4 regions of the Paenibacillus sp. LjRoot153 genome follow, and region 1 is predicted to be linked to each of the others. Evidence: riboswitches for the same ligand, from Rfam matches in the RefSeq annotation. Region 1 holds a riboswitch; each other region holds the start of a gene.
The links. Region 1 has a riboswitch for cyclic di-AMP ahead of ACSQ8P_RS19895 (CAP domain-containing protein). Riboswitches for the same ligand answer to the same signal wherever they lie in the genome.
Positions count from the first base shown of each region.

Region 2: another riboswitch for cyclic di-AMP. It lies ahead of ACSQ8P_RS00955 (ubiquitin-like domain-containing protein); the one in region 1 lies ahead of ACSQ8P_RS19895 (CAP domain-containing protein).
Region 3: another riboswitch for cyclic di-AMP. It lies ahead of ACSQ8P_RS33790 (C40 family peptidase); the one in region 1 lies ahead of ACSQ8P_RS19895 (CAP domain-containing protein).
Region 4: another riboswitch for cyclic di-AMP. It lies ahead of ACSQ8P_RS04265 (C40 family peptidase); the one in region 1 lies ahead of ACSQ8P_RS19895 (CAP domain-containing protein).

Region 1 covers NZ_CAXUQH020000001.1:4,631,794-4,636,856, forward strand. The annotation lists gene ACSQ8P_RS19875 (sugar phosphate isomerase/epimerase family protein) at 1-395, shown strand, start outside; gene ACSQ8P_RS19880 (group-specific protein) at 613-1,017, opposite strand; gene ACSQ8P_RS19885 (SRPBCC family protein) at 1,044-1,511, opposite strand; gene ACSQ8P_RS19890 (hypothetical protein) at 1,549-2,010, opposite strand; gene ACSQ8P_RS19895 (CAP domain-containing protein) at 2,120-2,770, opposite strand; cyclic di-AMP (ydaO/yuaA leader) riboswitch at 2,776-2,911, opposite strand; gene ACSQ8P_RS19900 (hypothetical protein) at 3,125-4,531, shown strand; gene ACSQ8P_RS19905 (DUF4362 domain-containing protein) at 4,599-5,027, opposite strand.
Region 2 covers NZ_CAXUQH020000001.1:221,411-226,473, reverse strand. The annotation lists gene rsmA (16S rRNA (adenine(1518)-N(6)/adenine(1519)-N(6))-dimethyltransferase RsmA) at 30-938, opposite strand; gene rnmV (ribonuclease M5) at 990-1,523, opposite strand; gene ACSQ8P_RS00955 (ubiquitin-like domain-containing protein) at 1,641-2,780, opposite strand; cyclic di-AMP (ydaO/yuaA leader) riboswitch at 3,063-3,256, opposite strand; gene ACSQ8P_RS00950 (ABC transporter ATP-binding protein) at 3,540-4,283, shown strand; gene ACSQ8P_RS00945 (ABC transporter permease) at 4,280-5,063, shown strand, end outside.
Region 3 covers NZ_CAXUQH020000001.1:7,766,468-7,771,530, reverse strand. The annotation lists gene ACSQ8P_RS33810 (ABC transporter permease subunit) at 1-3, shown strand, start outside; gene ACSQ8P_RS33805 (methyltransferase domain-containing protein) at 272-1,165, shown strand; gene sugE (quaternary ammonium compound efflux SMR transporter SugE) at 1,214-1,534, opposite strand; guanidine-I (ykkC/yxkD leader) riboswitch at 1,625-1,727, opposite strand; gene ACSQ8P_RS33795 (MSMEG_1061 family FMN-dependent PPOX-type flavoprotein) at 1,797-2,408, opposite strand; gene ACSQ8P_RS33790 (C40 family peptidase) at 2,548-3,018, opposite strand; cyclic di-AMP (ydaO/yuaA leader) riboswitch at 3,022-3,160, opposite strand; gene ACSQ8P_RS33785 (hypothetical protein) at 3,328-4,146, opposite strand; gene ACSQ8P_RS33780 (M1 family metallopeptidase) at 4,191-5,063, opposite strand, start outside.
Region 4 covers NZ_CAXUQH020000001.1:919,966-925,028, forward strand. The annotation lists tRNA gene ACSQ8P_RS04235 (tRNA-Gly) at 17-91, shown strand; tRNA gene ACSQ8P_RS04240 (tRNA-Arg) at 98-174, shown strand; tRNA gene ACSQ8P_RS04245 (tRNA-Pro) at 195-271, shown strand; tRNA gene ACSQ8P_RS04250 (tRNA-Gly) at 290-360, shown strand; gene ACSQ8P_RS04255 (acetylxylan esterase) at 779-1,726, shown strand; gene ACSQ8P_RS04260 (GNAT family N-acetyltransferase) at 1,791-2,312, shown strand; cyclic di-AMP (ydaO/yuaA leader) riboswitch at 2,437-2,599, shown strand; gene ACSQ8P_RS04265 (C40 family peptidase) at 2,603-3,490, shown strand; gene ACSQ8P_RS04270 (hypothetical protein) at 3,676-4,335, shown strand; gene yyaC (spore protease YyaC) at 4,703-5,063, shown strand, end outside.

The DNA.
Region 1 (5,063 bases):
CTGAGCTGCGACCTGATCTGATCAATTCGCACAGCGTTGCCGATCGGATGACTGCTGAGGAGCAGTTGCGTTTTTTCGAAGAGGCGCTGCGTGTAGAGCAAGAGATCGGGATTCCGATCGCGCATGAAACGCATCGCGGGAGAGCTTTTTTCACGCCGTGGCAAACGGCGGCCGTGTTGAAGCAGCTGCCGGCGCTTAAGATTGGCGCCGATTTCAGCCATTGGTGCGCAGCCTGTGAAAGCATGCCGAGTCCGAAGGATGAGGACGTCCAGCTGAGCTTAGCGCGCGCGATCCACATTCATGGGCGCGTCGGGTTTCCGGAAGGTCCGCAGGAAAAAACGAGAGCCAATGATGGAGAGATGTGTCATGGGCTTCCGTTTTTCAGTTTTATTTAAATATCTAGTTTTTTGATCGTAACGGAGCCAGAAGACGCTATTTGCAGCAAAACGAGCTAAAATAGTATCGAAAGGGAACGTCAGTACGCTAATCACTCGAAAACCGCCAAAAAAAACACGAAAACGGACAAATAGCGCACTAACATTTCGTTAGCTGCCAAAGCTAGCATTTTACTTAGAAATAGCGTACCTAGGTTCCCTTACAATTTCAATTAGTCTACCCTTTGCTACTTAGATCGCAACTTCTGTTGATTGTTGAAATCAAATCGTCTATCGTTCCGATGATTTTTTGCACCTCTGGGAGTTGATAAAACGCACTCGTTTTTTCTATATCATTCATCTCATCGTTAGCAGAATACATAAAAATAGCCTTCCCTGCTCCTAATGCAAGTCCTAACTCGACATGGCTTCCCTTCCCCGCGGGCAGCATGATGATGAATATCTCTGCACGCAACACGGCTTCTTTCTCTTTCGCACCGATTGCCGCAAGCTCTTGTAGCGTACCAATGCCAGAATGAACCGTCCTATCGAAGGTTTGAATATATCCTCTCGACTTCAACTGCTGCGTGACATTTCGAACATTGTCGATGTTCTTGAAACTAGATGCAATATAGAAATTCAATTGGCTCTCCCTCCGTTATTGCTTCTTTATTGCTCTTTTACTTGTTTTTCAGCTAAAATCTTCAATTGCTCATTCCGATAGTTCAAAAATCGCATCATATATCTTTTCAATACAACCCTCTCAACGATCCAGCCGATCCAGCCCAGAGGAGCCTCAAAACTTAACGTATCTTTCATCAAGGTTCTATCACCTAAATCAATAAATTCGTGTTCATGCCTCATACTTTTGAAAGTACCCTGCAGCATTTCATCAACAAAGTGGTAAGGTCGAACATATTTCGATATGAGTGAAGTGTGTTTTTGCCTAATTAAGAAATGTCTCGCCTCAAAAGTAACCGTTTCCCCGCCACTAATCATGCCTGTTGTTGTTCCAGCTATCGCTCGTTCCTTGGTATGTGGCCAGACAGTCTGCGTATGTATATCAATACTCGATGCCATGTCAAAGCAAACATCAATAGCTGCTTCAATTTCGATCTCTGTGAATATTTTAATCACGATGTGCACCTCTTAGGAACTATGTCATTTTTACAAGTCACTTTGCTCCCCGTTTTCTCCACTCTTCTAACGTTAAAATGTTTCCCGTAATCACATCTTCCACAAGTATCTCTTTCATATCCTCACTTACATAAAACGTATTCCACCTTACAACATGATCACTAAAACTCTCTCCTATGTACATATCGTAATACTTTCCTGGCCGATCTAAGACACTTATTAAACCATCGCTTAAAAAAAGTACTTTGGATTTATTGGTTTCTATCATTTGTTTATACTGCCTAATTTCAGGCACACTCTGCACGAGAAAATCCATAATTTCTCCAACTGACTTAGGTTTCTCATTGGTTACAATTTGTGGTGCAGCGCTAGGCTGAGCTGGTGATATGCTAACGGAATTAGCAATTTGTACCGATTCGGTTGGAATATCTGACGATTCACATGCGGTTAATCCCATTATGACAATGATTGAGATTGAGTGGAGAATGGATCTATTCATTGTTAACACTCCAATCCTGTGGTTGGTTTCAAATTCGACGTGCACATCCGATCTCCTTCGACATGATATAAAAAAACAGCCTCCCTAAGGGAGACTGCGCTGTTAATTCTTAGTTACTTATAAACTCCTGAACCCACTCACCGTTATAATAGGCGACGCCTATTTGTGTGAAGTTCGGGCTTAAAATGTTTTGACGGTGACCTGAACTGTTCATCCATGCTGTCATAACCGCTTCAGGCGTTTGTTGACCCTTAGCGATGTTTTCACCCGCGTAGGAATAATGAATGCCATAAGAGTTCATCATATCAAAAGGTGAACCGTAAGTTGGCGATGTATGATCGAAATAACCTTTATTGTACATATCTTTCGCTTTATCCAGCGCCATCGCGGTAAGTGCGCTATTGCTGGTCAAAGGCTTCAATCCAGCCTTCGTTCGTTCCTGGTTTACTAAGGTAATCACTTGGCTAGCAAAAGTGGATTGTGTTGGTGTTGGCGTAACCTGTGGTTTAGTCACAACAGTTGTACCCGTGCTTCCAGGAATGTTGAGCTTCATCCCCGACCAAATTATATTCGGATTGGCTACCTGTGGATTCGCTTTGATCAGCGAAGTAAGGCTGACGCCATATTTCTTAGAGATTAACCACATGGTATCGTTGCCTGCTACCGTATGCGTTCCCGTAGCAGCCCATGCTGCGTTCGCCCCCATCAAGACGCTCAAACCTAATGCTCCCGTAACTATAAGCTTTTTGTAACGTTTCACTATAAATCTCTCCTTTTTGCGGCCTGCGAGGTTAGCTGTCGGATTCGGATCAAAGAGTAATCACCCGGCCGCGCAAAACGCGACTTCACCCCAAAGGTTGGTTCCCCCGTGCTTCAAATAAAGCTTCGGCCTTCTAAGTTTTGGATCCAGTTTGGATCTCAACGATTGTAACATGGGATACCAGTGAGATCATGACTCAAAATTTACCATCCGAATCACGATCTGGATATATACTCTTTAAACATACAACTTTTCCCATCATCCTGCGTCTAATCAGTAGCAATACTAACTTAGAAAAGGGTGATTGTTTTGAAGAAATTTGCTATAAAATGCTCGTTTGTCCTACTCGGATTGATGTGCGGGCTGCTACCGTTACCTCCCCAACAGGCATCAGCAAGCGTATCTGTGAAGGCATCTCTACCCTATTTTCCAATTCAAATCAATGGTCAAGACATGGACATCACTCATAGCCAATACCCATTTCTGTTGTATAAAGACATCACTTACTTACCCATGACGTGGAAAAATTTCCAAACACTCGGCATTGAGTATAGTTGGAGTGAAACGGATGGATTGCAGATTTGGTCAAATCGGAACTTTCCTCCACCTATTCATCAAGCTCCACTTGAACAGGATCTAACATCCAAGAGTAATGCAAGCAGTTACTTGGTCCAAGTTTCCGATGTACCCATCACGATGAATCAAACAGAAATCAATAATAAAACGGAGCCCTACCCTTTTTTAACCTATCAAGATGTGACTTATATGCCCTTGACTTGGCGATTTGTTCATGATCTTCTTCAGATTGATATCGGATGGAGTGATGCTGAAGGACTATCGCTAGTAGGCGGGCAAAATGCCATCTATTCCATCATCGGTGACGATGATAGTTCATTATATTTCTACTCCCTGCTTTCCGCGGACCCTGCAAAGTCAATGCTAAAAATGGATAAAAGCAACTATCAAATCGAATGGAAAAACAATGAAGAAAAAGATCAATTTATCAAAGGCCTTTCTACTCCTCCACACCCATTAGCTGGTAAACCAGTAGAGTTGGTGCGTAAAGATCGAGATTTATACTATGGCAATATAAAAGTGTATACACTAACAGACTCCGATGTATGGGAATCGGCAGCCTGGGGAGCACCCGTCCATACGTACACTGTATTTTCTGCTGGCGATCAACGGGTGATCTTATCTATTAATTTGACCTTGCCAATTGCCGCAATTGGTCCAAATTATGGCACCACATATACGTTTCTTATTCAAGACGGAAACGTGACGCGACTCCATGATTTCAATCAAAAACTAGACCGCGTCATACCGAATCCGGATGGTACCGTGTGGATTGCCTCTGACAGATTACCTAGTCGAAAAGACTATATTGCGGGTAGTGCCCGCGTTGGCTTGCTAGACCCAAATGGTACTGTTCATATGGTGAACGAACTGCTTCATGAATCGGATGTAAGGGCATTAGGTTTAACCAACCCTTCATTGCTAAGTCCTGAAGCCAAGGATGGAAGTCTTTATGTCGTACTTAATGGTATCTCGAATAAGGATTATGCTGCGCAAGATACGGCTGGAATTTATACGCTGAATACGAAATTAGAAACAAAACGCTTATCCAACTATATTTTTGGCGACTATTATTTGGATAAGAACAGAAACATTTTCATCAAGCATCGCAACAATACGATTGAGAACATGTCTACGGGTGAGATTCGAACGTGGTTTGATTATGAATTAGCTAAAATGAAATAAGAATACGTGTGTAAATGAGAAGAAAGAGGCTATTGGATGGAGATCCATTAGCCTCTTTCTATGTCGTCTAGTTCCCCGTCCCCGCTACTACAAAGCTAAATGTTTGCCCGATGGAGGCATCCTTACAACCATCCAGCGTATAAGAAACTCCCCGTTCCACTTTCGCTGAACTCATTCCTGTGCATTCCGTTTTCAGTCGTTTGCCATCCCCATGTTTATCTGCCTTATTATTATAGATGTAGGAAATCTTATCTTGGTTGTAAGCCAAATTATAATAAATGGGATCCCCTTCAATTGTCATTTGCGTAATCCGAATTTGACTCTCAATATGGCTTTCAACATTCTTTAAAAATTGATTGAATCGATCTACATTGATAATTCTTCCATGAATATTAATAACGTCTCCTTTTGTGGTCGCTTTATCGATGTCGTATTTCTCATTTGAACATGAACTTAGCAAGAGTATACTAACAAGTAAAATAAGGCCACGATTCATCACCTTCATCCCCTATTCGTTCTGTCTACTTGTTTG
Region 2 (5,063 bases), 4.4 Mb from region 1:
TATGGCGAGACTAGGCATTTGGTGCGGGTTTATTTGCAGCCGTGCGCACGAAGTGCCGTTGATAAGCGTGCGAACTCTTCCATGCTGAGCGTTTCGCCTCGGCGTGAAGGCTCGATCTGAATGCCGTGCAGCAACGCTTCCAGCTCAGGCTTGTTCTCTTTCGTAAAGAACCTCGCCGCGAGGTTGTTATAGAGTGTTTTGCGACGCTGAACGAAGGACGCTTGGACGACAGCGAAGAAGAAGTCCACGTCCGCCACTTCGACTGGCGGCGTTTGACGCACTCGCAGTCGAATGACAGCGGAATCGACGTTCGGCTGTGGCACAAAGACGGTGCGAGGCACGATGGTGACAAGCTCCGGCTCGCAATAGAACTGCACGGCAATGCTAAGGCTGCCGTAGTCCTTGGTGCCCGGGCGAGCCGCCATGCGGTCGGCCACTTCTTTTTGAATCATCACGACGATATTCTCCAGGGGAAGCTTCTCTTCAAGAAGCTTCATGATGATCGGCGTCGTGATGTAGTAAGGCAGGTTGGCGACAACGCTGACGCCTTCCATGCCTTCGAAATGCTGCCGGAACAGCTCCGGCAGGTTGGTCTTCAAGATATCCCCATGAACGACAGTGGCATGGGGGTAAGGCTCCAGCGTCTCGTCCAGGATGGGCAGCAGACGCTGATCGATCTCGACGGCCAGCACGCGGCCAGCGAGCTTGGCTAGCTGCTGTGTGAGCGCGCCGATGCCGGGGCCGATCTCAAGCGCAGCTTTCGTAGGCCCGAGCTCAGCGGCCAAGACGATTTTGCTCAATATATTTTGATCAATCAAGAAGTTCTGGCCCAAGCTTTTTTTCAGCACGAGACCATTTTTCTTAATAATTTGTTTTGTTTTACTGGGTGTTGCTACATCTTCTGCAGTCACAACTACTTCTTGCCCGGATATCGTCATAGGTTAGACCTCATTATCTATTAGGTTCTCTTTCTCGTCATTCAGGTGTGTTCAATTCAAATGTTCGAGCGCCGCCTCAAATTCCTCTCGCGAAATCTGAAACATCGCACAACGCTTATAAAATTGCTTGCCATTGCAATAACCAATGCCCAGCGCATTGCCTACGGCCAAGCGGCGAGCTGCCGCATCCGGATGCACGATGAGACCGGCAGCGATCAGGTCCTCCATCGTCAACTGCGAGACTGCCGCATCATACTCAGTTCGCAGGCTCTGAAGCGCCTGGCGGATTGTCTCTGGCGTCGCATTCTCGACGCCGATGTCGCCTTTATACGCAGCTTGCTCCTGCGTAATGAAGGCATGCTTGCAGCCAGGCACCTTGGCTGCCACGATTTTGCGAATCCGTTCCCCTGCGTGATCCGGATCCGTGAATATTATGACGCCTCTGCGCTGCTGAGCCAGCGCAATTCGCTTGAGTACGGCTTGTCCGATAGCGGAGCCGCCTGTTTCTATCGTATCCGCCTGCACAGCCCGCCTGATAGCAGCTGTATCGTCCTTACCTTCCACTACGATCATTTCTTTTATCATCACCGTTTTCCTTCCCCAGTACGCAGAAAAAGAAGAGGGGTCTCCTCTTCTTTCGCGCAGGCAGATGCCAAGCTACGTGTATTTAGTAGTGTTCCCGCCGGAACTACCGTTTACACGTTAGTTTTGGGACGGTTTTGTAGGGCCAACCACATACACGGTGTACCCTTGCTTCGTGCCGAATTTATTTGCATAACCGTGATCTTCGTAGTAAACATCGATCATTTGGCCTTTCACGGCGCTGCCAATATCCTCAGCACGACGGAAACCAATCCCTTCAATGTACACCCACCAACCAAGCGGAATAACCTTCGGATCGACGGCAATTGTACGCCCTTCAGTCACGGTAGTACCTGTGTAGGTTTTACCATACCCAGAGGAGCCCTCAGTTTTGCCTGTCGACGCAGCGTCCGCTGAATAAGCAGTAAGCTTCACGTTTTTGAGAATTTGTTTGTAGCCGAATGTCACACCGTTCTTGGAAACCTCATCCACGCTCGGCGAAGAGGCAGAGAGCACAACCACGGGATTTTTCGTGCCTACCGATACTACTTTTTTAACACTTTCTGTTTGTACTTCTTCACCCACAACTGCTTCCGCGACTAAAACACCGTCCTCGAAAGTCTTTTCTTTCTTCTTGACCAATACGCCTTCTTTACCTTCTTGGACTACTTGCTCTTTCCCTTTAAGTAAAGATGCGTCATTCTTTTTCTCTGTCTCGAATGCGATCGGTTCAGAGACTTCCTCCGTCTCTTTTTTCACACGGACGATCTTGATTTCATCGCCAGTTGTAAGAGCGGACGTCGGTTCGGGAGAAATTCGATCGTTCTCCCCAAGTGCAATATTTAAACGTTGCAATGCACTTTCTACCGTTCTTGCAGTTGTGTAAACAGTGGTGGTCTTTCCATCAGCAGTCAATTGAATCGGTGAGGCATGCTCGATAACAATTTTGTCTCCACCCTTGAGCTTGGTCGTGAGTGAAGCTGAAATTTCATCGTGCTCACCAATCGTTATGGCTTGTTCATCCAGTAGGCGTTGCAGGACCCATTGCTTCGTGTGCACAATAGTTTCTTGTCCATTAACAACCACGGATACGCTCTTGGTAGCCGTTCCGTACAACAACACCAAAAACATGAAAGTCATTGCGATTGAGATTATAGCTAGGCTTAAAATCAAACGCAAGTTTTCATGCTTCCATCGCAATGCGAAGGACATGCTGGATGATCGTTTTACATGGGTCTCGCTAATTGAGATACTGCCCACTTCTTCGGTCCTCCTTCAAAGCCTCGCCGCCAGGTTACAGCATGATTAATTTGACGCGACTAAGGTTTTTAGTTTAACTTAACACGCTCGCCATCATCAGCCTTGTTGCCTTGCTGAATCTGGTCGCCCCCCCTTTTACCTATTCATCATCCTATGAATTCCGGGTTGTTTTATGTCTTATGATCTGTGTAAAACCCTATATGAGGACAAAAAGCCAGCAAGAAGAGGACTCTTCTCGCTGGCTTAGTTTGCATAGTGAAATACAAATAGCACGCACGACAATCGTTACCTCTCTTACGCTTACGAGGTTAGCTGACGGATTCGGACGTGAGAGTCGCCCTACGTAGACGCAAACTGCTTGTTTGACGTCTATGATTCACCCCTGTTACTCTCTGCTTACTTAACCGCATTGGAATGCTCATTAAGCTTGCAGTGGTTCCCCCGTTTCCACATTTGGAACTCAGCGAATGGAAAATTGGCAAATTGGATATTAAGTTATTATGAAAAGTATATTACGCTGTTAATCTCAACCTGTAAAGGGATTAACACCCGTTAAAAAGGGCTAAATCGATTAAATTTCGATTATTTTTCACATATAACCCACTTATATCTACATGTGTCTAACTTTAACGTACGTATACTCTATTTTTCAGTATATAATGGTCAAAACTAGGCTAAAAATGCAAATTTGTTTATAATGATTCTGGAAGTATTTGATTGATAAATACCAATAATTTGCTATTTAGGGAGGCAATTGAGATGGGTCCCATCTTGCAAGTAAACGCTTTATTCGGTGGATATTTACCCAACAAACCTGTTCTACATAACCTTACCTTCTCGATCCGCCAAGGTGAAATGATGGGGCTAATCGGACTTAATGGTGCAGGAAAAAGTACCACCATCAAAAATATTCTCGGACTGCTTCAACCCCAAAAAGGGTCCATTCGCATTAACGGTTTGACGCTAGCCGAAAATCCGCTGCCATACCGCGCGACATACGCTTATGTGCCTGAAAGTCCGGAATTATACGAAGAGCTTACGATTCGCGAACACCTCGAGCTTACAGCGATGGCTTACGGTATTTCTAAGGCGGATTATGAAACCCGTTCCCAATCTTTGTTAGAGCAGTTTCAAATGAAAGACAAGCTCAATAGCTTCGCAAGTCATTTATCCAAAGGGATGAAGCAGAAGGTCATGATCATGAACGCCTTCCTGATCGAACCCTCTTTATATATAATCGATGAACCATTTCTCGGACTCGATCCCTTAGCCATTCGTTCCTTGCTTGATCTCATGGTTCAAATGAAGAAGAAAGGCGCATCATTTCTCATTTCCTCACACATTTTGTCTACAATTGAAAAATATTGCGATGCTTATGTCGTTCTCCACGAAGGCCATATGGTTGCCCAGGGAGATTTAGTCGAATTGCGCACCCAGACGGCTTTGCCTCAGGCGTCATTAGACGACATCTTCTACAAGCTCGTTCAAGGAGACATGGCATGAGTCACTTAACAAATAGTACGCATGCATTTAACACACATGCATTATGGAAGCAGCGTTTTCAACATTATATGAAGGAATCCATGGGGTATTGGCAGTATGCCGCACGCAGTAATTTTATCGGCTTCTTGTTGTTTCTTGTCATCGTTTCTTCCTATTATTATGCAAAAACATTACAGCGTCTTCCGACAGATTATCCGTACCTATGGATCGTGCTGCTCGTGCTCGTTCCACTCGTCGCTTCAAGCTCCATTCGAACGCTGACTCGCAGTGCCGACCGGATGTTTCTATTGCGGATTGAACATGAAATGGGTGCCTATTTCCGAAGCAGCTTCCTGTATAGCTTTTCACTTCAGAGTGTTTGGTTATTTCTCGGTTGGGTCGCATTAAGCCCCCTTTATAAACACTGTCTAGGTACTGAAAATCAGCCATTTCTTCTCATTTTCGCTCTATTACTTCTATTAAAAGTAGCGAACCTATTAGCGAGTTGGCAGGAAGGAAGATTTGCCGTTGAGCGAACTCGATTCATCTCTGTTTGTTTTCGATGGGTGGCATCCCTTGCCTTAATTACGATCCAATTTCACTATAGCAGTTTATGGGCAAGCCTAGCTGCGATACTTCTTGTATTCGTTTGGCTGATTGCATTCCGATACGTGGCTAGATATGTGATCGGATGGGACTACCTGATTGCCAAAGAGAAACAGCAGCAAGCTAGACTCTACGCCTTCTTCAACTGGTTCGTGGATGTACCTCAATTGCCAACGCGAATAACCCGCCGAGGTT
Region 3 (5,063 bases), 3.1 Mb from region 1:
TAATAGAGTCGAGCGTCCATCCGATGGGTGGGGCTCGGCTTTTTTGTTGGTTGTGCAGGAGGAGGAGGAGGGCTGCGCCAAAAGTACAGCTAAATTCACACATTTACGCCGAACGTGTGGGATATTGAGGAAATAGATGGAGTTTTTCCATTTAGATCAGAAAAGTGGTTATAAACGAGACAAGAATTTAAAATCTACTCATACAACATAATAAATGTTAACATGGTACATATTATGTGTTAAAATTCAACTATAAGGAGGCGAGCTAACCATGGATGACAAACAAGACAAAACGAAGCGACTCTCGGTATATTTGCCTGAGAAAGTGAAAGCAGAGTTAGAGCAGATGGCGGATGCCACGGGCCTATCGATGACACAGCTGATTGTTATGGCGACGCAGGGGCTGCTTGCGAATTATGCCTCACAAGGTGGCGCGATTTTTGCGGATCTGCTGTCAGCGAGGCATCGCATCCTGCACGAAGTGAAGGAGAAGCAGACGCTTTTGGACCAGGAAAAGCTGAGCATGCAAGCCTACTACGGCGCACGGGCAGAGGAGTATGAACGGATTTATCACCGCGAGGATGCGGAGTATCAACAAGAATTGGCGCTTCTGTCTGATATCCTGAAGAAGCAAGTGGAGGGACGCCGTGTGTTGGAAATCGCTTGCGGCACAGGATATTGGACACACATTGCCGCAGAAACGGCGACGCAGCTTGTTGGCGTAGACATCCGCCCAGAGGTGCTGCGCATCGCGGAGTCGAAGTCATGGCCGAAGGGGAATGCGGCCTTCAAGGAAGGAGATGCGTATGAGCTCTCCGAGATAAGAGGGGAGTTCGATTACGGGCTGGCGAACTTCTGGTTCTCGCATATTCCGCGGAATCGGATCGACAGCTTTTTACAAGGCTTCCATGAACGATTAGGCAGCGGAGCGCAGGTTTTTATCGCAGATAATGTGTATGTGCCTGGCAGAGGCGGCGAGCTCATTACCCACGAGGATAGCGAAGACACCTACAAAAGACGCGAATTAGCCGACGGCTCGAAGCATGAAATACTTAAGAACTATTTTACCTACGAAGAGTTGAATGACATTTTTCGACCCTTGTCACAGCATTTGCGCATCTTTGTGGGAGGCAGCTTCTGGTATGTGAGCTATACAATCAAATAGCCCAGCGTGTGCGTGACCCAATCGCAAAGAATTCGTCCTCGACGGATCTTAGTGCCCTGACGTAAACTTTAGTCCGAGCACACCGACCAAAATTAAGACCATAAACAAGATTCGGGTCAAACTGACCGGTTCATCGAGGAAAAGCGTACCTATGATAATCGCACCGACAGCACCGATGCCGGTCCAGGCTGCATAGGCTGTTCCAATCGGAAGAGTTTTCGTTGCTGCAGCTAAGAAATAGAAGCTAACGATCATACCTAGAATTGTAACAATGGACGGGACAAGTCGCGTGAAGCCATTGGAAAATTTCAATGAGATGGCCCATACTACCTCAAATACACCTGCAATGACTAGAAATAACCATGCCATAATGAAAACACTCCTTCATGTGGGGAATTTACGATGTCAGTGGCACAAAATAAACAGAGAAAAGCCCGGGAATATCGCACTGTTGCGATAGACTCCCGGGCTTTTCTCCCTCCGTGACCACAGCATATCTGCTGTGTGTTTTCCCTTGGACCAGCCAGCGGTGATGCGCCGCGGAACCCTAGAAAACGACATGACGTTATTATAGGCTCGCTAACATGCCATGTCAAGTTATATGTTTTAGCTAACTAGTTAGTTTATATCCTTATTCCTCTAGCGCTATGTTGTTCAATGCCAGATGTGCACGGAACATATCCATGGCATCGGGCTGTTCTTGTTCGGGTACCCACGTTGCGGAATCCCATATCTTTGATAGCTTAAGGGCACGACTGCAGTGCACGAAGCATTCCTGCACCTCAACGCCGACAGCGGCAATAGGTGATTTCCCATTAAGCTGCATAGTCGCAAGGAGCTCTTCATCTCTCGTCAGCCAAGCGCGTCCATTGACGCGGAGCACTGTCTCGACCCCAGGGATGATGAAGAGGAGGCCCACTTGCGGGTTGGTCAGTAGATTATGTATGGAATCTATTCGGCGGTTTCCGAGTCTTTCTGGATAAATGAAGCGGTGCTTATCGAGAACGCGAACGAAGCCTGGGCTATCGCCGCGGGGGGATACATCACACAGTCCATTCGCACCCGATGTAGATAAGAAGAATAAAGGTGATTTGGCGATAAACGCTTGGGCGTGCTCGTCGATTTGGTTGATAACTTTATTTTGAACTGCAGGATGAGGCTCTCCAATATGATCTCTAATTTCATCAATGGATCGAATGATGCCGGGAAATGGGGGTGACGTACTGTCTTGTATATTATCCATGCGTTTTTTCCTTCCTCGGGGCTGATGCGCCCTTGGTTATATGTAGTAGTATACGCAGATAGCCTTGTTCAAATGAATGAAGCCCTACAAACCGCTCTTACGAGCAAAGCTTGCAGGGCTTCATTCTGTGCCGAGAATATTACTTGGATTCAGCAGTTAGTTGATTGTAGATATCATCCCATAGAACACGTCTGGCTGATACGTACCGCTTCGCATAATAGGATTCGCTCAACTTATTCTTAACAACACCTTGATTAGTAGCGGAGTGAACGAATTCACCATTACCGAGGTACATCCCTACGTGAGAGATGCCGCTGCCATCTGTGTTGAAAAATACAAGATCGCCCTTACGAAGATCACTTTTGTCAACCCAGTAGCCTTCACCGTTTTGTGATTTGGAGCTGTGTGGAAGGTCGATGCCGAACTCGTCGAACAAGTAGGACGTGAAACCAGAGCAATCGAATCCTTTGGTTGTCGTTCCTGCCCATCTGTAAGGAGTTCCAACAAGCTCGTCTACCGCTTTATCCATATCGGATGCTGCGAAAACGCTTCCTACACTTACGCTCAAAAACAAAACAAGACTAAAAATAAGACCAACAACTTTCTTCAACTGCTTGTCTCCTTCCGGTGCCTACGAGGTTAGCTGGAGGGTTCGGTTGAAGGTTCCCTATGATCCCTGTCTTGCAAGATCAATTCACCCGGAGTGGTTCCCCCGTTTCCCCATAAACTGAGGAATTCGGCATGAAAAATTTGGTTTTTTGATGCTAGTCCTTTTAATTCGTCATAAAAAATGAAATTCCTCTTTTTTTATAAGAAATAAGGCTGAAAAATAGGCGAATCGTTCGGAAAATAGACAAAAAAAAGCCCCTTTCTCAAAGAGAAGGGGAGAACGCTTGTCTATTCGCTGTTTTGCTGGATATTAATTGGATATTTTGGCCGAAAGAAGCTGATATTGGGACGAAATGCCCCAAATTTGGATGAAAATGTGGAAGAGAGGATACAACTGATAAATAATCAGGGCTACTAGTCCTGCCCATAGGTAAGTGGCCGTGACTGTGACCCCTGCCAAAAGTCCTGTGAACAGTAATAGGATGATGGCAAGTCCGATAATCGGCAGCGAATATCGAAAGAAAGAGAAGATGGTAGATAGGATACCCAGCTTAGCCGCGATGGCGAATTGCACATACATAAACAGCAGCTGCAGGAGAAAACCATAGACCATTAAACTAAGTATCCAAGGTAGAAGCTTGAGAACAATCTGCTCGTAGGAGCCGTTATGCCCTAGAATATAAGCGGCTTTCGGAATAAGCCAGATGAGTGGGAAAAGCGTTAGCGCGATACGGATCAGGTAGACGAGCAGGAAAGGGAGCATGAGTTCCTTCATCCCGCGAAAGAAACGATAACCGGCATTCTGATGAGCGTGTGTGAGTGAGTAGTAGACACCGCCATTTAAGAGAGGCGTCAGCAGCATGCGAGCACATAAAAGTACAGCAAGCCACATTAGATAAGGATAGCTGAGATCTGTTTTAATTAATTGAAACTGGCTCTCTGCTAGGAAAATCTGCAATGCCTGCTTGGGTTGCTCAGCGCCGGGGAACCGATGCATGAGAGGGACAAGAATACCTTGTACAAGCTTATACAGGAGAATACCCCAGCCCATTTGATATAGGAATAAGATGATCGTGGCAAAGGGCTGAGCCATAGCTGCCCTGAAGCCTGATTTGATATAGGTGGCCAACGAGGGTCCCTCCTCAGAGTTTGTCATGAGACGTAAGCCAAGTCCTACCAGGCGACTGAGCCGAATATGGCTTGCAGGAACTGAATAATGCCGAGATTCCACCGAATTTGCCACTTCGTATTTAATTGCGTTTGATAAAAGTTGTTGATGTGCTTATTTTCGAGAATGAGCGTGTACTTGGGATCTATGCGCACCCAGTCGACAGGGGAGGCATGCGTTAATTTGAATTCAATGCTGCCTTCCTTGCCATCCCATGTTTTATCTAACGTTGTACCATCTGTGAAATGGAACTGAATCGGTACTTCCGGTGAGTTACCCCCATGCTTCATGAGGCGAACTGTGCTTTCGTAAGTCTCGGATCCCTTGATGCCCTGAGGCTTTATATGAACACTTTCGACGGAGTAATCCATCATCATATCGCCATAGACATACTGATTAAAGAAGTCATTCCAATTTGTTTTGCTGACATCCTCCACGACCTGTTGGAAATCCTTCGTAGACGGATGCTTGAACTGCCACTTTTGGAAATAGGATTTCATGATACGATCCATCGTCTTGGTGCCGACTTGCTGCTCAATCGCTTTCAGCACGAGCTTGCCACGCGTGTACACATTTTCAGCATATTCATCATGTCCTGTGTAAGCCCATGCATTCTTCTGCAGTCCATTTGGTGAGGTGATATAACTGGATTCGACAGGCAAATTAGGTGCTTCGCCGTACTCGGCTTCCATAACTTTATCCTCTGCATAAGAGGTGAAGCCTTCATCGAGCCATGCTTCTTCGAATTCATTGCTGGCAACGAGGCCATAGAAGAATTGGTGACCGATCTCATGGACGACGACGCGTTCCAGTTCTAAGTCTGGATCTTTGTCGCTAGCTCCCCAAGCGGTGACTAAGGTTGGATATTCCATGCCGCC
Region 4 (5,063 bases), 3.7 Mb from region 1:
TGAGAATTTACACCATGCGGAAGTGGCTCAGCGGTAGAGCATCGCCTTGCCAAGGCGAGGGTCGCGGGTTCGATCCCCGTCTTCCGCTCCAATATTTGCGCCCTTAGCTCAGCTGGATAGAGTATTTGACTACGAATCAAAAGGTCGGGAGTTCGAATCTCTCAGGGCGCGCCATTTACACTTTATCTTCACTACGGGACGTAGCTCAGCTTGGTAGAGCACCTGCTTTGGGAGCAGGGGGTCGCATGTTCAAATCGTGTCGTCCCGACCATTTTAGAATTTTTTATATGCGGGCGTAGTTTAATGGTAGAACTTCAGCCTTCCAAGCTGATCGCGCGGGTTCGATTCCCGCCGCCCGCTTACAATTAAAAGGACCGCCTTCGGGTGGTCTTTTTTCATTGTATTAGGCAGGGATGAGAGCCCGTAGAGGTTCGACCGTCCGTGAACACTTCGTTGAATAGGCTGAGTAGGACGAGCGTCCAAATATACCACTAGTTGCTTCCGTAGGAAGCCTTATAAATCCGAATTTGGAGTATTCCCGCCGCCCGCTTACAATTAAAAGGACCGCCTTCGGGTGGTCTTTTTTATATTTACAATACATGTGGAAGAGGCCCATGAGGGTTCGACCGTCCGTTCGCAGATCTGAGAACATGGAAACATAGGAGATAGAAATAAACCCTACTTCTGCTGAATTGGGGTTATTTTTTCATATTTTCCAATAGTCATACAGATGTATCTAGGTTAAAATGGGAAAAACATGCAAAGGGGACTTACCGAAATGAACGCTATTGAAAATCGTATTCATGGGTTACACCAGTATCATTCGGAGTTAACGGCGACTGCTGATCTGGCTTCATTCTGGGAGCGCGCCTACGCTGAAGCAACACAAGCTGCGTCCTATACAAGGGAGCCGGTGGCATCACCTTTTGTACAAGCGGAAGTGAATAAGATCGTCTTGCAGGGTGCTGCGGAAACACCGATCCATGCTTGGTTGTTACTGCCTAATGCAGAGAGCAAGTCTAAGAAGGTACCTTGTATTGTTACGTTCCCAGGCTATACTGGCTCCAAGGGGAGACCCGAGGATCATGCAGCCTGGTTGCTTATGGGGTATGCGGTACTTGCTGTTGATGTACGCGGGCAAGGCGGCGATAGCGGCAACCTGCTGCCACAGGAGACCGGCATGACGAGGGGATGGATTACACAGGGTATTCTCGATGCTGAGACGAGCTATTACCGAGCGGTTGCGATCGATTCCTTGCGTGCAGTGCAATGTGCGTTAGAGCAGCCAGAAATCGACAGTGAGCGAGTATTCGTATATGGCGGAAGCCAAGGCGGAGGACTTGCCCTACTCGTGACCGCGCTTGAGAAGCGCATTCGAGCAACAATTGCCCATGTGCCGAACCTATGTCACATGGATCTAGGCCTGTTGCAATCCGTTAGCTCACTAAGTGAGGCAGCGGAATTCGTTACTCGTTTCCCAGAGTATCTGCCTGATGTACTGCGGACAGTTTCTTATTTTGATATCATGAATCTAGGTGATCGTATTCAGCAGCCTGTTCACGTTACGGTAGGGTTGAAAGATACGTGTTGCTTACCAGAGGCGATTTTCGCTGCGTATAACCGAATCGAATCTGCACACAAATCCATTGAAGTGTACCCCTTCATGGGGCATGCGACACCTCCTGGATCCCATGCAGCAGCACATGCTTTTTTCTCAAAATGGTAGGGACTGAAGTAAGAAGCTTCCCGGTTGGATAACCTATTGCTAACTTGAAGGGAGGTGCTGACAGATGGAAAAAGAAGATTCATTTGAAGATGTATTTGAGCTGATGGAAACGGCTTTTCCTGTAACGGAAATAAGGACGTATGAAGGTCAGCGGGCGCTGTTATCTCATCCCAATTATAGAATCGATGTCGAGAGAGATGTTCATGGGCAATTGCTTGGTTTTTTGGCAAGTTGGAATTTTAGCACGTTTCGATTTGTGGAGCATATCGCCGTCAACGCTGCCATAAGAGGTGGCGGGATTGGTAAAAAGATGCTGACAACGTATATGAGCAGTGCTACTACACCTATCGTACTTGAAGTCGAGCCTCCGAATACCTCAGATGCTACGCGGAGAATTGAATTCTATAAGCGCTGCGATTTCCATTTGAACCTATTTCCTTATGCGCAGCCTCCACTTAGAGAAGGGCAACTGAAATTGCCTCTCAACATCATGAGTTATCCAGGTCCATTGACGGAAAGTGAGTTTAATTCCTGTAAGCATATATTGTTTACCGAGGTGTATAAGCAGCCTGTAAGCTTGGTGTGAAGCGATTGTGGAAGAGACAGCTACTCTGTATAGAGTGGCTGTTTTTGTGCGGTTTTACATAAAAGGAAACACTTACCTATGCGCAAAAGTTGTCAGCCTAAAACGAACTATGCTAGTCTAATATAGACAAAAAATGCCGAATCTCGGAGCATCGAAAGCTCTGGTACGGGGGACTTCTTTACTTGGGGTGAATGAGTGCTCAGTTAGTCTTAGGCTAATGGGGCGCACTAGGGAAAACCTCTTCCCGAACCCGTCAACTAACCTCGGAGGCTTCAAGGAGGCAAAACGTTTTGAAACTTTTTACCAAAAGCTTTATTTGTTCATGCGCTCTTCTAAGCGCAGCCATTTCCCTGTACGCCGCTCCATCCACGTATGCAGCTGCCCCAGACACCTCTTCGGTAAAGGTTCAGGTCAATGATGAATTGGTGCAGTTCCCGGAAGTACAGCCGTTTATTGATACGGAAGGTACACTTCAGGTGCCACTACGTGTGTTGTCGGAGAAATTAGGTTATCAAGTGGGATGGGCGAAGGAAGGCGATGAAGTCGTCGTCACGCTTATGAACAAGGAACAGGCGATTCAACTCACAACGGACGAAGAGAAAGCGATCGTGAACAGTAAGTTAGTTGAATTAGAGAGCAGTCCAACTTTGGTTAAGGGAAGTACTTATGTCCCACTACGCTTTGTTACAGAGACGTTTGGATCTGCGATTGCGTGGAACGATGCGAATAAAATCGCCATCGTGGAAGAGGACGGTAAGTCCCACAAGCCGGCTTGGATAGCACCGCCGCAAGCAGCCCCAGCAGCGAAGGTCGTTCAGCCATCCGTTTCAGCTCAAATTATTCAAGCTGCAACGACTTTTAAAGGAACGCCTTACCGATGGGGAGGAACAACGCCTAAGGGCTTCGATTGCTCTGGATTCGTTCGTTATTTATACGAGGCCAAAGGCATCGAGCTGCCACGCACCTCTGTGCAAATGTACGATCAAGCAGGGGCGAGAGTGACGGATTTGAAAGCGGGAGACCTTGTCTTCTTTGCTTCCGGTATCGTCAATCATGTGGGCATTTACATTGGAAATAATCAATTCATTTCCTCGACAACGTCCGTTGGTGTAACGGTTGATAGTCTAGATAGCTCCTATTGGGGCTCAAGATATGTAGGTGCCAAACGCGTGCTATAAGGTAGTTGCGAAATCAAGTATAAGCAAGCTATGTAAGAGCGTATGTTCGCTATGTCTTTCTACTTTGAAAGCAAAGCGGCAGATGCTCTTTTTTTTACGCGTATTTGTGCGATTTTTATCGAATTTTTGAGAATTATAGCCTATAATGGAACAATGGTTGGAAGAAAGTAGGTGACGCGTACGGCATGCAAGTCAGTGTCTGGAAAAGCTGGTTTCATAAAATTAAATGGTCGGGTCGAACAGATCGCATGTATAACGTGGAAACGGGTCCTGCCATACCGGAAGACATTCGGGTCGTGATTAAGCAATTTTTTCATACGTATAACCATTTCAAAGGGGCTAGGCAATTCCAAACGGATACGTTTATTAAAGAAGTATTTTACGCGACGAAGCAAGATCCGAGGGATCACCGCTCCATAGATGAGATGGAAACTTATATTCAGAGTAAGAATGTTAATCGATTACGACTGAAATCCTATGTGATTGATGAGTATTTACGTGTTGGTGAGAAGGTGTGTATGATCGGTGTGACACGGGAGTTTAGCAATGCACATCGCAATCGTGTGCTTTATTTTATCATACAGGAAGAAGGCACTTGGCGGTTTCATCATATCGTGAGATCACATCATGGCAAAATTCTTGAGAAATTTCAGGTGAAGGAACAGGTTGGATTTGTGGTTGGGGATGATAAGGTAGCGCTACTCTTTCTAACTCATGCAGATTCGGCGGATGCTTCCACCTATATGTTGGGGGATTATGTTCACTCGGAAGGCTATTTGGAAGTGGAGCAAGAGATTAGCGGTCAGCTCTATTATCGCATTGTTCGGATGAATCGCGTACATTAAGAAGGTTGAATAGCCAGATCTATAAGCGGCATGTTCAAAAAATCCGGTTTTAAGCACCGAGGAGATTGAAAGAAGATAGGAAATGAGGAGCGGAGTGTAGTGTAAGCTACGTGAGCACCGGAAGTTCCGGCTGAATTCAATATTCGATGTCGAATACGCTTCATGAACTACTTCGTGATCAAAAGTGGAATTTGTGAACAACCTCTATAAGCGGCATGAATAGGCTTTGCTCGGTCGTCGAGTAACGCTTATTTGGTGTGCGCGAAGACAGAGTGTGCAAGTGGACACAGCCCACCTCCATATGAAAGAATGGAACTATCATGCGTCAGGTGAAGGTTAGGTCTACATGCCTGAAAGGGAGGCAAAGATGGAGAAAGAACCGATGGAGCTGCAAGAGCAGTTTTGGAAAAAAGTAGATGGCGAGCAGTTAGGGCAGGTTCTACAAAAGATTGCACTGAGCGAGGGGCTGGAGCCTAGTCGGCTTGCTTTTGTGTGTATAGGGACAGATCGCTCTACAGGCGATTCACTAGGTCCGCTAGTGGGAAGTAAGCTTGCAGAGCTAGGCTATCCACACGTCATTGGCACGCTTGCAGCACCGTGTGATGCCACTAACTTGGCCATGCGTTTGGAGGAAATTCCACCGAATGTTGTCGTTATTGCGATAGATGCTTGTTTGGGACGGAAATTGAGTGTGGGTTTATACCAATTGTCGAACCAACCACTGGCTC